DNA from 2 places in the Pseudoalteromonas sp. S408 genome. Region 1 is predicted to be linked to the other one. Evidence: predicted binding sites of a transcription regulator. Region 1 holds the regulator's gene; the other holds the start of a gene.
The links. Region 1 encodes LexA, which represses DNA repair genes until DNA is damaged. Its sites were predicted from a motif close to TACTGTATNNNNATACAGTA; they were not measured.
Positions count from the first base shown of each region.

Region 1 (3,432 bases):
GTGCGTGCGCATTAGCAATTATTTGCTGTTTATTCGGCGCTTTAAATGGTTGCCCAGTAATGCCATTAAAACTTTGAGGGTTGCCTTTACTGGTTACAGTTATAAGTGGGGTGAATAAGAAATGTGTGAAGGTTATTTTAGTCGGATTAGTTACTTGCGAAACAATATCATCAATTGATGCGACGTAATCGCTGCTTTTAAAAGGGTTGGCTAGAGTGCGTGTTGCTAGGTGTTTACCATGTACTTTTTCAAGCGGAATAGCGCTCATCACTAAACCGCCAAGCAACCAAGCTAAAATTTGTAGGCCTAATAAATAGCCTAACCATTTATGAAGTTTACGTGCTGGCTTAAATATTTTTTTCATAGGTGTTTATCTTATTATTTTTAATAAACATTTTACGCGAATGGTAGGCAAGGTGGGTGCGACAAAATGTCGCACTAGTGCATTAAAACTGAGTTGCAGCACACTAGCGCGAATAGTAAGTAGCAATAACACTCTAAAATAAGAATATTAACTGATAAAGTGTCTATTTATAGGGTGTTGATTTGGTATAACGATAAAACTGCGTTAAAGTTTGCAAGGTAACTATTAGAGGATAAATACGAAACAATGTCGGAAATTCAATTTTTAAATGTAGATCTAGAGCTTGAGTCAAAACAAGATATTAGTGTGCTGGTGGCCGACCTAAAAAAAGTCGCAACGATTTTACATTATGACAAAGACGAATACCGTCAATTAGCGCGTATTGAGGTAGCTGGCGATGTTAAATCACCAGACAAAGCAATAAACCATATTTGTGAGCTTATTGAATCGTGTTCACGCAATGCATTAAAGCAATGGTTAAGCTGTTCACGCAGAACGTTTGATATAGGATTTGAGTCAGGCACATCGCCAAAGTGTTTTAATCAAGCTTTGCATGCAGATACACTACTTCGTATATCTGCTATTGGCGCGGGTATGGAAATAACAATTTACCCTCTCGAGAAGTAACCTACGCTTTTCGTTCAACAACTGCTGCGGTCATTTTTGATACGCAGCACAGTTCGTTACGGCTATTTGTGATTTTTATTTCCCATACTGAGCTACGTTTTCCAATATGAAATGCGCGTGCTGTTGCCGTTAATGTACCATTACGAGAAGCCTTTAAATGGCTTGCACTTATTTCTTGCCCAACACAGTAAAATTTTGTGAAATCGACAACAAAATTAGCAGCATAGCTGGCTACCGTTTCTGCCAGTACAACGTTAGCGCCGCCATGAACCATGCCAATAGGATTATGATGTGCAGGGATTGCAGGCATAGTTGCGACTAAGTAGTCATCGCCTATCTCTGTTATTTCTATTCCCATGGTTTTCATTAGGGTACCTTGGCCACTAATCCCTTCGTCTAATTGTTTACACAGTGCTAATGTAATCGGTTGATGCCAAATACTCATATAGATTCCTTTAAATTTAATGAAGCAAGTTACTATTTTTATAGGCTATTTTAGAAAGCACCTAAAATGTACACGTAAGGAAGTAATTTGGCTATTTGAACGGGTAATTTAAATTTGCGATTTTTATTTAACTGTATATACTCACAGTTAAATGTACTGTATGGAAAACCAGTTGTATGCGCCCATTAACTAAACGCCAAGCTCAAATACTCGAATTAATTAAAGTGTTTATTAAAGACACTGGTATGCCGCCTACACGTGCTGAAATAGCACAAACGTTAGGGTTTAAAAGTGCAAATGCCGCTGAAGAACATTTAAAAGCCCTTGCCAAAAAAGGGGTGATTAAAATGAAGCCAGGCGCAAGCCGAGGGATTCAACTTGTTGAAGAAGAGGAACCGGAGCAATTAGGTTTACCGCTTATTGGCCGAGTTGCGGCAGGCTCACCCATTTTGGCGCAAGAGCATGTTGAGAGCCACTGTAAAATTGATCCATTAATGTTTAAACCAGCTGCTGACTTTTTACTGCGCGTAAATGGTATGAGTATGAAAGATATAGGCATTATGGATGGCGACTTACTTGCTGTACATAAAACACAAGTGGCTGAAAATGGTCAAGTTGTGGTTGCTCGTGTTGATGACGATGTAACAGTAAAACGTATTGAAAAGGCAGGTCGTCAGGTATTACTTCATGCCGAAAATGACGAGTTTGCACCAATTAAGGTCGACCTTGAAACTGAATCATTCAACATTGAAGGCTTGGCAGTGGGTGTTATTCGTAACGCAGACTGGATGTAGCTTTACCTTATTTTATAAATTGCGCACTATTTTGGTGCGCATTTTTATTTTTTTAAATTTGTTTTTTTATTCATACTCCTTATTTCATTCTCAGCCCTTACTAACTCTCGATTTTAGCTACTTTTTTCTACGCTAAACTAAATCAACTCTCTACTTTTTACATATTTATTGTTTGTTTTTAATACAAAAAACTTGCATGCTGGTTAAATATTAACTAATTGTTAATGAACTGACGCTGGCAATACTCATCGCTTTTAAGTTTTGAGCACACACAATAAATTTGTTGCTAGCGCAGTGAATGCCAATTTTTTTATAAATCAAATGGCATTAATACAAAAATAAAAATAACGAATTGGCGTTTAAGCCGTATGCCTCTTCGCTTTGCACTAGCAACAGCATCAAAGGAGTCGTCACATGGGTAAACTTAGTTGTACCTTGTGGCTTATATTGTGTGTTTTTCCGCAGTTAGCGTTGGCCAACAGCCAATATAATATGCGCAAGGGCGTTACAGATATAAGTGAAAATGTTTACGAATTACACATGACCATATTTTTTATATGTTGTGTAATTGGAATAATAGTGTTTGCCATCATGCTTTGGGCACTCATTCATCATCGAAAATCTAAAGGGGCGGTTCCCGCTCAATTCCACGAAAGTACTAAAGTAGAAATTCTTTGGACTGCTATACCATTTGTTATATTAATTGCGATGGCAGTGCCAGCTACAAAAACGTTAATAGCGATGGAAGATGCCAGTAAAGCCGACTTAACAATTAAAGTGACTGGCTCGCAGTGGAAATGGCATTATGAATACATGGGAGAAGACGTAGAGTTTTACTCAATGCTTGCAACCTCTCAAGATGAAATTACCAATTTAGCAGATAAAAACCCAAATTATTTGCTTGAGGTAGATAAACCCCTCGTACTGCCAATTAATAAAAAAATTCGTTTTTTAATGACCTCAGATGATGTTATTCACTCTTGGTGGGTACCAGACTTTGCCGTTAAAAAAGACGCAAATCCGGGCTTTATTAACGAAACATGGACCAACATAAACGAAGAAGGGATTTACCGAGGCCAGTGTGCTGAGCTGTGTGGTAAAGATCATGGATTTATGCCTGTTGTAGTTGAGGCTAAATCTGAAGCTGATTTTAAAGTATGGCTTGCCGACGCTAAACAAGCTAAACAAAAAGCTGCTTTAGC
Region 1 covers NZ_PNDY01000032.1:32,712-36,143, forward strand. The annotation lists gene CWB62_RS17260 (hypothetical protein) at 1-364, opposite strand, end outside; gene CWB62_RS17265 (hypothetical protein) at 611-991, shown strand; gene CWB62_RS17270 (PaaI family thioesterase) at 993-1,436, opposite strand; gene lexA (transcriptional repressor LexA) at 1,613-2,230, shown strand; gene coxB (cytochrome c oxidase subunit II) at 2,645-3,432, shown strand, end outside.

Region 2 (3,432 bases), on a different contig from region 1:
TATATAAGATGTAGTCGTTGAAGTACCTAACATTGCACCTGCAATAGTGGCTGAGCTATCAGCACTGAGGGCACGCCCTAAACGTGGCATGTTTCCTTTTTCATCTGCAAGACCAGCCTTTTGAGTTACAGCAACAAGCGTGCCCGACGTATCAAACAAATCGACAAACAAAAATGCAAAAATAACGCTAAGCATTGAAAGTTCTAAAGCTGCAGCAAAATCCAATTGCATAAAAGTAGGTAGGATTGAAGGAGGGGCTGCGATAATTCCTTGGTATTCAACTAAACCTAAACCAAGTGAGATAGCAGTGACCAATAATATGCTGATCAAAACCCCACTTTTAAAATCACGATATAACAATGCCGCAATAATAAAAAAACTGAATATAGCCAGTAGCGGTCCCGGAGATGTTATGTCTCCCAACTGCACAAATGTAGCAGGACTTGCCACAATAATCCCAGCATTTTTAAGGGCAATTAAGGCCAAAAACGCACCAATACCTGTCGCAATAGCCCGCTTTAACACTAAAGGAATGGCATTTATTATCCATTCTCTAACCTTAAATAAACTTAACAATAAAAAGATACAGCCCGACATAAATACTGCGCCCAACGCAGCTTGCCACGTGTATCCCATACCTAATACAACGCCGTAAGTAAAAAAGGCGTTTAACCCCATACCAGGCGCTAAGGCTAATGGATAATTGGCCCACAACCCCATAATAAAACAACCGATTGCAGCAGCTATACAAGTAGCAACAAAAGCAGCCCCTTGATCCATTCCTGCTTCTGCTAACATGGCCGGATTCACAAATACAATGTAAACCATAGTGATAAAAGTAGTCATCCCCGCAACGCATTCTCGGCGAACCGTGGACCCATTTTCGTTAATTTTAAATAAAGCTTCGAGCATAATGAACTTACAACAATAAAAAGTAGCAAGATTTTATCATAAAAAGTATATTTTTCAGGACATTTTACCTTGCGATATACTAAACTATTGAAGTAATTAACTATACCGAATGACAGCATATGATAAAAACAACACCAACCGGTCAGGATTTAGAACAGCAATTAGACAACATTTTGTCTTTTGTGACACAACCAAGTGATACTAGTTCGCCTCCTGAAAGTGATAGCTCTCAACAAACTACGCTTAATAAGGCACTCTATTATTTAAAAAATAGCCAGCCTGCCCTCGCTGCAAAATGGATGCGTTTATCGGCAATGTCTGGTGATCATCGTGGGCAATTTTATTTAGGCTTATTTTTTGTAAAAGGCCAAGGCGTTCCACAAAGCGTATTTCATGGAGTTGCATGGCTAAGTTTGTCGAGCACCCAAGGTCATGAGCCTGCTACGGTTGCGCTTGCCGATTTAAGAAAATATATAGAAACAAAACGTTTTAAAGATGCTCAATGTTATGCCGCAAGTCTATATGAACAAATTCATCAGTTACAGTATGCCCATTTAATTCCCTCCGCACCTTAGCCAAAGCCTCCAAAACTGAGCCCCTCAAGATACTGTATACAGTACTGATCTATACTTTATATTTAAAAACCCATGAAAAAACCTTTCACCCTGTACGAAAAACACTCACACACGGGCATTTCGATAAAATAAAAAACAATAAATATCAATAAGATAAATATTATTTCTAATATTTTTTAAAATAAATTCTGAATTTGTATAAAAAAATAGCAAAAAAACACTTGCGCCATAACACTGTATAAACTACTGTATACATGTACTGTATATAAACCCAGTGAGCGAGATATCATGTTACAGCCTATAACCGTAAGAACAGTAAAGAGCTATCAGCAAGACGAACTATCTGATTGTGTAAATGTAATTCAAATTGAAGATGAGATTTCTGCGACATTTGAGCTTTTAAAGGTGTTACACCAATACAACAGCTTAAGTGCATGGACTTTGTTAATCGCACCGGATCATGTTCCTAGCAAGGCTTTACTTGATTCATGCTCAATAGATACAAGTAAATTATTGGTTATTAGGCAAAAACATCTAGTGAATTTAGAGTATGTATTACGCAGCGCACTTTATAACGGTAATTTTGCAGCAGTAATTACGTGGACAGACATGTTGAACAACCAACTGTTAGCTGATTTATCTCTTGATTTAAATAAGACAACAACGAAGTTGTATTGTTTTACTAAAAATTCTAACGTTATTGATGTACCTTCTTTAAAGCAAGCTTGTTAAACTAACGTTTTAAATTTTTTTATTAATTTTATGAACTCATTAGATAACAACGCTTGCCTGTGTGGTAGTCAACAGAATTACAAAAACTGCTGTGAACCACTATTATCAGGTGATAAACAAGCAGACACACCCGAGCAGTTAATGCGCTCTCGATTTACAGCTTACGCACAAAAAAATGCTAAATATATATACCAAACTTATGCGAGTGAGAAACAAGCAGAAAACCCTGTCAAAGAAATTAAAGAGTTTGCAACTAGTTGTCGATTTATAAGCTTATCTGTTATTGATACAAACAATGATGGAGATAGAGGAGTTGTTGAGTTCAAGGCAAACTACTTTTATCAAAATCTTTACTGTGAATTACACGAGCGGTCTCAATTTATTAAAGAGCAAGACCAGTGGCGATACCTCGATGGTATTATATTTCCAGTAGCTGATATCAAAGTGGGCAGAAATGATGATTGCCCATGTGGTAGTAACAAAAAATATAAAAAATGCCATAGCGCATAAAAATCATCTTTTAATTAAAGTGCACTGGGCACCTCACTTAATAGCTATTCAATCACAACCATTTAATGTAAAGCCTTAGCAATATTTATAAATATAACTCCCTTTATAACTCGTAAGGTTTAATACTAATTCCATTCATTGAGTGGCTTATACTGGTGTTAAAAGTAGTATTACTAACAATAAAAAAGTTAACGTCTTAAAACGATATGTAATGTTTTGCATTGGTTTAAAAGCATAAAGGTTGAATGTAATCTATAGGCATAAAAAATGGGCCAATGGGCCCATTTAAATAGTTTGATATGCACAAAACTAATTATTACTCGTCGTTATCAAGGTCTAACTGTTGGCGCTGTGCAGGTCTCGCTAATATTTCTAAGTAGAAAGACGTTAATTCTTGCTTTTCAATATCGCTAATGCAGTTGCTGATTTCAGCCACATGAACCACTTGAGCATCTTCGGCCGTTTTACCGAACTTACAGTCAAACGCCCAATAATCTGCATCTTCTGGTAGAGTTTTGTTGCGCTCTCTTTTCAAATATTTTTTCACTTCATGCTTCGCAGCATCAACCATACGAGGGTATTTGATTTTCTCGTGATTTAGCGTGAATGTTTTCTTCATTACGTTCCTAATTACCTTGGTTTAATGATAACGGCATTCATGTCATACCATTTATAGCCATTATAGCAATTGCATTTAATTTTT
Region 2 covers NZ_PNDY01000003.1:32,710-36,141, forward strand. The annotation lists gene CWB62_RS03660 (NCS2 family permease) at 1-912, opposite strand, end outside; gene CWB62_RS03665 (tetratricopeptide repeat protein) at 1,032-1,487, shown strand; gene CWB62_RS03670 (SulA-like leucine-rich domain-containing protein) at 1,776-2,219, shown strand; gene CWB62_RS03675 (YchJ family protein) at 2,250-2,729, shown strand; gene CWB62_RS03680 (DUF6172 family protein) at 3,046-3,348, opposite strand.
Region 2: CWB62_RS03670 (SulA-like leucine-rich domain-containing protein) is a predicted target of LexA. The motif match lies at 1,732-1,751, and genes of this name have one in related genera.